DNA from 4 places in the Micromonospora sp. ATLC16 genome. Region 4 is predicted to be linked to each of the others. Evidence: riboswitches for the same ligand, from Rfam matches in the RefSeq annotation. Region 4 holds a riboswitch; each other region holds the start of a gene.
The links. Region 4 has a riboswitch for cyclic di-AMP ahead of AC2CHE_RS08795 (coiled-coil domain-containing protein). Riboswitches for the same ligand answer to the same signal wherever they lie in the genome.
Positions count from the first base shown of each region.

Region 1 (2,184 bases), on a different contig from region 4:
CCGAGTACGCGGCCCGCGAGCGCTGGCTGCGCCGGGCCGCGATGGCGGCCCACTGGCGTGGTGACCTGACCGCCCGCCAGCTCAGCGATGTGCTGGCGGGCCGCTCCGGCTGGGACCCCCGGCGTCACCCGGCCGAGCAGGAGGTAATCCTCGCCCGGGTGGTGCGTGACAACCGCCTGGCGGCCCATCGATCGGCCGCCGAGCGGGAGCGGGACCTGTGGCGGGCGGCGGAACTGGCCACCGAGGCGGCCCGCGCCCTCTCCGCCGAGGCGTACGTGGCCGCCGGGCGGCTCCGACCGAACCGGCTGCCCGTCTCCGGTCGGGTCACCGTCGGGCGGCCCGACCTTGTCCCGCGCTGGCGTCCGGCTCGGCTTGGCTGAAATTCCATGAGCTGGGTCACAATGGCCGGAAATTCGGTCACTTTTCGTAGGTGAGGCCATTGCCGCAGCAATCTCCGTCGAGATTTTCACCGGCCGTCCGGTTGCTACCTGAAAGTGCCTGGAATGCCGTCGGTCCCATTGAGCGATGCCAGTTCTTCGGTACCCGAAAATTGCCGCGCCGGATGATGTTTAAGCAGGTCAGGGTGGTTTGGCTTCGAGGTGGCCGACCAGTAATGTCAGCGCGTCCGGTGCGGTAGCCGATCGCAGGAAGCGACGCCGTGCCGACCCGCTCAATCGTGATCTCACGAACCGGGGACCCACAGCGCCACTGGGGTGAATCCGTGAGCCTCGGCTTGCGGTAGGGCGACTTCCCGCCCGAATCCGTCAGCTAACCCGGTCGGCGGTGACGGAAGGAGTACCAACCCTCGTGCAGTCCGATGTGATCCCCCGGTTCCCCCGCCTCCACGGCACCGCGGTGCCCGTGCTCGCTGGCCCGACCGCCGCGAGCTGACCCCGGTCATCGCCACCGCCCGGGTCCTTTCCGGGCGTACCCCTTGAACGGCCTGTCCCGCTCACCCGGGCGGTCGTCGGTGCCCTGCTGCCGACCCGACCGCCGGTGCCGGTGTGCCGTTCTTCCCTCAACCCGTGGAGGAACCGTTGAAGCACACCCTCTCCCGCCGGCTCCGCCGGCGGGTCACCGAACGCCCCTATCAGCTCGTTGTCGGATCCGCCGTGGCCCTCGTCCTGGCCACCGGCACCGGCGCGGCCCTCGCCGGCACCGGGAACACCCCGGCAACCACGCAGGCCACGACCGCCGCCGCCGAAGTGCGCAGTGACACGGAGGTCGCGCCGAGTCAGGCGGAGGTCGCGCCGAGTCAGGTGGAGGTGGCGCCGACGACCGCCGCACCCAGCAGCGCCGCACCCGGCAGTGCCGCGCCGGCCAGCGCCGCCTCGCCGTCACCGAAGGCCACCACGGACCCGGACCTGGTCAGCAAGAAGGCGACACCCAAGCCGCCGGCCTCGAAGGTTCTGGACTACGACCACCAGGCCCAGAGCAACGGCTACTACTGCGGTCCCGCCGCGGTGCGTAACGCGCTAAGCGCCGCCGGTGTCGCGCGTACCCAGGACGCCCTGGCCAGCCAACTCGGCACCACCTTCGCCGGCACCAACTCGGCCGAGGACACCACCCGCGTCCTCAACGCCGTCGTCAAGGGCGACCCGTACGAGACCACGATGATCCGTGGCGGTGCGGCCACCCCGACCCAGATGGATCAGCTCCAGGCGGACGTCGTCGCCGCCGTCACCGACGGGCGGGGCGTCGTGGTGAACGTCGCCGGTTCCGTCACCGACACCGACGGCCGCTGGCACTCGTTCCCCGGGGGCCACTACATCGCCGTGGTCGGCTACCAGGACTCCGGCCGGCTGGTGAAAATCGCCGACTCGGCCGACGCCTCGTACCCGTCGTACTGGATCAGCACCATCGCCCTGGCCAACTGGGCCGCCACCCGCGGCTACTCGGCCTGATCGCACCCGTTCCGCTGCACCCGTTCCGCTGCACCCGGAAGCCCTCGGCCCGCGGGCCGAGGGCTTCCGTTTCCGGTACGTCAAGCGGCGGGGCGTGCTGTGTCGCCAGCTCGCCGTAGCTCGGGTTCGTCGGACGTGTGGGCGGTGTCGCGTCGTCAGGCGTGCGGGGCGTGCCGCTTCGCCAGGCCGACGAAGCCCGCCCAGGCCGCCGGGGTGAAGGCCAGCGTGGCGGCGTCGCGGTTCTTGGTGTCGCGGACCAGCACGATGCCGGGCAGGTTGT
Region 1 covers NZ_JBXUOW010000008.1:3,510-5,693, reverse strand. Annotated here, with positions in the region: gene AC2CHE_RS05455 (hypothetical protein) at 1-380, shown strand, start outside; cyclic di-AMP (ydaO/yuaA leader) riboswitch at 658-798, shown strand; gene AC2CHE_RS05450 (C39 family peptidase) at 1,026-1,904, shown strand; gene AC2CHE_RS05445 (DUF397 domain-containing protein) at 2,060-2,184, opposite strand, start outside.
Region 1: another riboswitch for cyclic di-AMP. It lies ahead of AC2CHE_RS05450 (C39 family peptidase); the one in region 4 lies ahead of AC2CHE_RS08795 (coiled-coil domain-containing protein).

Region 2 (2,184 bases), on a different contig from region 4:
GCCATCTCAGCCGGGCCGACCGAAGCTGTGCACCGGGCTGCTGTCCAGCCGCTTCATCTTCACCGGCTGACCCGCCCGGGAGGCGTGCACCACCCAGCCACCACCGACGTACATGCCGACGTGGTGCAGGTCTCGGTAGTAGAAGACGAGGTCTCCGGGGCGCAGCGCGCCGCGGCTGACCGACGCGGTGACCTGACGCTGCCTGGCCGCGTTGTGCGGCAGCGCGACACCGGCCCGCGACCATGCGGCCAGCGTCAGCCCGGAACAGTCGTACGCATCGGGTCCCTCGGCGCCCCAGGAGTACGGCTTGCCGATCTGGGCGCAGGCGAAGGTGACCGCATCCCCCGCCGCTCTGCCGGGGTAGCTGGCCGGACAGGGCGCCGGCCGCAGCGGCCCACCGCCGCCCTTCCCGTACGCCCGTAGCCGGAGCCGCTGCAACCTGTCGATCTCGGTGTCGATCTGTCGCCGCTTCGCCGCGAGATCGGCCTCGGCGCGGGTCAGCTGATCGACGGTGCGGTCCAGCCCGGCCTTGGCCGCGACGAGTTCGTCGCGCAGTTCACTCGCGTGCCGGACGTCCTGCTGCTGGACCCGGGCGTACCGGTCGAGCAGGCCGAGCTGCTCGACGACCTCACCCGGCGACCGGCTGCCGAGCAGCACGTTGACGGCCCGCACCTGTCCGCCCTTGTACGCACGGGCGGCGAGCTTGCCAACCCGATCCATGGCCTCGTCCACCTGGCGTTGCAGCGGCGCGATCCGGGCGGCCAGGGCGTCCGCCTCCCGTCGCTTGCCGGCCAGGTCCTGCCGCGTGGCGTTGTGCTGCTCGATGACGGGTTCGAGCCGGTTCCAGTCCTCGTCGATGCGGCGCTCGATGTCGGCGACCGTGGGATCGGCCCAGGCGGCCGCCGCGCCGCCGGTCAACATCACGGCGGTCGCGGCCAGGGCGGCGGGGATGCAGCGATACCAGCGAAAACGCGGCGCAGCCGTCGGCCGGCCGGACAGTTCCGGACGCGTTGACGGCGGCCGCGGGGCCTGGTCTGCCACCTGGCTCAGCACTCCTTCTTCCCATACCGCCTACCGGGTCAGGCCCGGTGCCGAAGTCCCTGGCCGGCCTACGTCGGCCCGGGCGAAGGCCGGCCACGTTAGGGATTGCCGGACCGCCGCCTGGACTCCGCCTCGGCTCGACCGAGGACTTCGGCGCACAGGGCCTGGCTGACGGGTTCGGGCGGGAAGGGGCGCCCTACCGTGACGGGCACGGATTCACCCGGGTACCTGGTTCCCCGGCTCGCTCACGAGCGATTCGGCGGTGTCGGACCGTTACCGCCCGGGGTGGGCGGATCTGCCAGCGGCCGACGATTGCCCAGCGTAGGGACGATCGGCGTCGATACGCAACACAACCGCGCCGTCACTGTGGGTGCTGACATCCGACAACGACGAGGGCCCCCGTCGACTTGACCGGGAGCCCTCGGGCGATCCTGCGCGACCGCTCAGCCGACGCTGGTGGCGGCTCAGCCGGGTCGGCGGAAACCGGCGACCGGCATGGTCGTGATGGGCGAGACGTTCACCGGCTTGCCGGCCCGTGGCGAGTGGACCATCTGGTTGTTGCCCAGGTACAGCCCCACGTGGCTGACATCGCTGCGGAAGAAGACGAGATCGCCGGGACGGGCGTCCGAACGGGATACGGCCTTGCCCTCGTTCCACTGGGCACCCGTGTAGTGGGTGAGGTAGATGCCGGCGGCCTTGTACGCGTACTGGGTCAGACCGGAGCAGTCGAACGAGTTCGGGCCGGTGGCACCCCACACGTACGGCTTGCCGACCTGGGCGCAGGCGGTACGGATGGCCGTGCGGGCGGCGTCGCTGACCACACCGTTGATGGTCGGGCAGTTGGTGGTCTTCACCGTGGTCACCGGCAGCGACTTCTCCAGTCGCTTGATCTCGGCGTCGATCTGCTTCTTCTTCGCCGCCAGCTGCTTCTGCTTCGCCTCCTGATCGGCGATCAGAGCGTCGAGCTTGGCCTTCTGGTCGTCGTACTTCTTGCGGATCTTCATGACGCCTTCGAGCTCGTGGCGCTCCTGTGACGCCAACCGATCAAGGAGGGCCATCTGCTCGCCGAGCTCGTTCGGCTTGGTGTTGAGCAGCACAGCACCGATCTCCTTGGACGGGCCGGTGATGTAGTAGCGGGAGGCG
Region 2 covers NZ_JBXUOW010000010.1:18,350-20,533, forward strand. Annotated here, with positions in the region: gene AC2CHE_RS06570 (NlpC/P60 family protein) at 7-1,041, opposite strand; cyclic di-AMP (ydaO/yuaA leader) riboswitch at 1,179-1,313, opposite strand; gene AC2CHE_RS06575 (C40 family peptidase) at 1,506-2,184, opposite strand, start outside.
Region 2: another riboswitch for cyclic di-AMP. It lies ahead of AC2CHE_RS06570 (NlpC/P60 family protein); the one in region 4 lies ahead of AC2CHE_RS08795 (coiled-coil domain-containing protein).

Region 3 (2,184 bases), on a different contig from region 4:
CCACATCGCCCGGACGGTCGAGACGATGCTGGCCTCCTCCGCGACCCTCGCGGCCGAGGTGGTTGCCGGGCGATGTGCGGTGGTCGGCATGTCCTACCGGCTGGCCGCCGGTGAGGTGCGGGCGGTCGCCGCGGAACCCGCCGAACTCGGCGGTGCGCTGGCGACCGCACCCTGATCCGCTCGGTGATCGGACCGAAAGGGCCGTCCCGCCACGGCTGGCGGGACGGCCCTCGGTGCGTCGCGTCGGGCGGTCAGAGCAGTGACACGTGCACGTGGTCGGTGTGGTTGGACGGGCCGCTGTAGGAACTCCAGCGCTCCGTGGCCGCGAACCAGATCTGCCGGTTCCAGATCACGTAGTAGATGCCCAGCCGGTCGGCGTTGCGGACCAGGAAGGCCGCCAGGTTGTTGCCGTAGATCCGGGTGTCGTTGTTGTGCCACGGGCTGAAGCCGCTGTTCTGCAACGACCAGTCACAGGCCCGGCCCTTGGGATGCTCGAACTTGTCGCCCGGTCGGAAGCAGCCGACGAACCGGTTGAACCCGGCCCGCTTGACCTCCTTGTACATGTGCAGCGTCCGCGGCGTGATGCAGCCCGACGTGGTGGGGTCGTTCTGGCTGCACGACTCGGGCTTCCAGCCGCCGTCCGAGGACCGGTTCGGCGCGATCCTGGCCACCGGCGAGGTGGCGTCCACCAGTCCGCCGGTCAGGCCGACACCGCCGACCAGCCGGAGGGACTTCTCCGCCTCACTCTTCTTGCGCGCCATGTCGTTGGTCAGCTTCTTCTGCTCGCGCACCTCGGCGTCGAGCGCGAGCTTGGCCTGCTCGGCACGAAGCTTGATCGCGTTGACCTCGCCCAGCTTCTTGTCGTTGACCAGGTTCAGCTCGTCCAGTGCCGACGCGCGGTTGATGAACGAGTCGGGTGCGCCGCTCTGCAACAGCATGGCGATCGCGCCGACCCGGCCCGTCCGGTACGACTGGGTGGCGATCTGAGCCACCTGCGGGGAGAGCGCGTCCAGGTCGGCCTGGGCGGAACGGACCTCAACCGCCAGTCGGAGCTGGCGCTTCTTGGACTTCTCCAGCTTGGCCTTGGCCTTGGAGTAGTCCCGGGTGGTCGCCTCGATCAGATCGTTCAGCATCGGCGGGTCGTCGTCGTGCTCCGCGGGTTTGGGGTTGTTCGGTGCGGCCGGCGCCGGCATCGGACCAGCGAACACGGCGAACGCGGCGAACACGGCCACCACGGGCGTCAGCCAGCGGCGTAGGGGTGCCGTCACTGTTTTCCCTTCCATCGACCGCCGACCGGGTTAGCTGACGGGTTCGGGACGGAAGTGGCCCCTACCGCTCTCGCGGATTCACCCCACGTACTCGGGTCCTCGGCTCGCCTCGCGGCGATTGGGCGGTGGCACCGCAGGCGCCGCTGCGCGCCTTCGGCGATGACCGGCAGTGAGGTTACCTGAGGGTCCATCTGTGCTTCTACGCCCCGAACCCGACGAGATGCGTCATTTCGTAATCGCTCTGCGTGACCAGCGACACGATTACGAGCCGCATTGGCAGGGGCGGTCACGTTGAGGGGTGTCACCATGTGGTGTCCGTGCTCCTGTCCGGTTCGGGCCACCCCGAAGGGGCGGCGGGGGACGTGTTTCGGTTGGGTGGGGTGCTCAGAGCGCGGAGCGCCTCGGCCCGGTCCGTCGCCGGCCGGGGAATCACGGGGGTGGACGCACCGCTGGGGACGCCGGTGTCGCCGCGTCCGGCGGTGGTGACGACCGCGGCCAGCGCGGTGGTCAGCGGTACCGCGGCGACCAGCCCGAGCGTGGCGACCACGCTTCGGACGATCTCCGTGGTGAGGAACTCGCTGGTCAGGATCTGCCCCAGCGCACGGGAGTCCGCGGTCAGCAGAAGCAGGAGCGGCAGCGAGGCGCCGGCGTACGCCAGCACGATGGTGTTGACCACCGAGGCGATGTGGGCCCGCCCGACCCGGGTGGCCGAGCGGTACAACTCCCGGCGGGAGAGGTTCGGGTTGGCGTGGCGCAGCTCGTTGACCGCGGCGGCCTGGGTGACAGTGACGTCGTCGAGGACCCCCAGCGAGCCGATGATGATGCCGGCCAGCAGCAGACCGTGCAGGTCGACGTCGGCGCGGAACATGGACAGGGTGGTGGCGTCCTCGCTGCCGAATCCGGTCAGGTGGGTGGC
Region 3 covers NZ_JBXUOW010000039.1:25,391-27,574, forward strand. Annotated here, with positions in the region: gene AC2CHE_RS17385 (carbonic anhydrase) at 1-175, shown strand, start outside; gene AC2CHE_RS17390 (coiled-coil domain-containing protein) at 252-1,268, opposite strand; cyclic di-AMP (ydaO/yuaA leader) riboswitch at 1,272-1,403, opposite strand; gene AC2CHE_RS17395 (YibE/F family protein) at 1,570-2,184, opposite strand, start outside.
Region 3: another riboswitch for cyclic di-AMP. It lies ahead of AC2CHE_RS17390 (coiled-coil domain-containing protein); the one in region 4 lies ahead of AC2CHE_RS08795 (coiled-coil domain-containing protein).

Region 4 (2,184 bases):
CCCGCAACGCACCTTCGGGCTCTACCGACTGGAGGTGCTCGCGGCCCTGGCCAACGCCGTCCTGCTCTCCGGCGTGGCGGTGTACGTGCTGGTCGAGGCGGTACGCCGCTTCGGCGATCCGCCCGAGGTGCTCGCCGGCCCGGTCCTGGTGGTGGCGGCACTCGGCCTGCTCGCCAACGTCGCCGCGTTCGCCCTCCTGCGTCCCGGGGCGCGGCAGAGCATCAACCTGCGCGGGGCGTACCTGGAGGTGTTGGGGGACCTGCTCGGGTCGCTCGGCGTGATCACGGCCGCCGCGCTGATCGCCGTCACCGACTGGTGGTGGGCCGATCCGCTGGTGGCCGTCGCGATCGCCACGTTCATCCTGCCCCGGACGTGGCGCCTGGGCCGGGCCGCGGTACGCATCCTGGTCCAGGCCGCTCCGGAACACCTTCAGGTCACCGCGGTGCACGACCGGCTGGCCGCGGTCCCGGGCGTGGCCGGCGTCCACGACCTGCACATCTGGACGTTGACCTCCGGCATGGAGGTCGCCTCGGCGCACCTGACCGTACGCCCGGGCACCGACCTCGGCGCCGTGCTGGCGGCGGCCCGCGCGGCACTGCACGAGGACTTCCAGATCGAACACGCGACCCTCCAGATCGAGCCGCGATCGGATCCCGGGCCCTGCGGGGCGGCACAGTGGTGACCAGATGAATCAGACAAAAAGGTATATTCGCCGCTTTTACTCTGGTCTACTGGTCAACAACCGAACACCAGCAGTACCAGCAGCTGCACCGGTCACCTGGGCACCGGTAGGCTCTGACCCGGCCATCGCCAGGCGGCACCCACCGGTGCCGGCGGCGGCCGCCGCCTAATCGCCCGCCAGGGCGAACCGGGGAACCGCGTTCCTGGGGTGTATCCGCGCAAGCGGAAGGGATCTTCCGTCCCGAACCCGTCAGCTAACCCGGTCGGCGGCTGACGGAAGGACATGTGCATGCCAGCAGTGGCAACGGTAAGACCGGCCGCCCCCACGGTGGCCCTGATCGCCGCCGCGCTCGCCCTCGCCCTCGGGGTCGCGCTGGCCCCCTTCACCCCCGCCGCCGCGGCACCGCCGCCATCGCGGGCGGCAGCCCCGGGCGATGTGGACGACGAGGGTGGCACCCCGGCCCTGCGCGCGCAGCTGGAGGCAGCCAGCAAGGGCTACCTCGACGCCAAGACGGCGCTCGACCGCTCGGTCAAGCGCCAGAAAAAGCTTGCCGAGCAGCTCAAGACGACCGAGAGCCAGGTCGCCGAGCGCGGCACAAAGGTCGCCGAGATCGCCGCACAGGCGTACCGCACCGGGCGGCTGGGCGCCGCGTCGGCGCTGCTCAACAGCGGTTCACCGGCCGGCTTCATGGACCGGGCGGCGGCGCTGGACGCGGTGGCCGCCAACGAGGACCGCGCGTTGCGTGAACTTCAGACCGCCCGGGACGAGGTCAGCGCCACCAAGCAGGCCCTGGACGTGGAGATCCAGGAGCAGCGCAAGCAGGTGGCCGTGATGGCCAAGCGCAAGGACCAGGCCGAGCGAGCGTTGACCGTGGCCATCGAGCGGGACGAGGCGGCCGAACGGGCGCGGGCCGCCAAGCGGGCCGCCGAGCGGGCCGCCGAGCGCGCCGCCAAGCGGACCGCCGGACGGGCCGCCCGCCCACCGTCGCGTAGCAGCGGGTCGAGCCCTACCGCCAAGCCCGCCCCCCGCAACTCCAACGGGTCGTGGCCCTCGGAATCGTGCAGCGTCAACGACCCGACCCCGGCCAACGGCTGCATCACCCCACGCACCCTGCACGCGCTGAAGCAGGCCAAGTCGGCCGGCTTCACCAGGTACGTCTCCTGCTACCGCCCCGGCGGCTCGGGCGAGCACCCGAAGGGCCGGGCCTGCGACTTCGCGGCCCAGAAGAAGGGCTTCGGCGGGGACGCGACCGGAGGTGACCGGACCTACGGCAACAACCTGGCGGCGTACTTCGTCAAGAACGCCGACCGGCTCGCGGTGCTCTACGTGATCTGGTACAGGCAGATCTGGCTGCCCAGCAGCGGCTGGAAGTCGTACAGCGGCGCCCGGGGTGACCCGTCCAGCGACCACACCAACCACGTCCACCTGTCGGTGTACTGACCTGCTCGTCACGCCGGGTGAACCACTCTTCACGAGCGGTTCACCCGGCGTTGCGTTTCCCG
Region 4 covers NZ_JBXUOW010000014.1:70,064-72,247, reverse strand. Annotated here, with positions in the region: gene AC2CHE_RS08800 (cation diffusion facilitator family transporter) at 1-682, shown strand, start outside; cyclic di-AMP (ydaO/yuaA leader) riboswitch at 835-966, shown strand; gene AC2CHE_RS08795 (coiled-coil domain-containing protein) at 971-2,122, shown strand.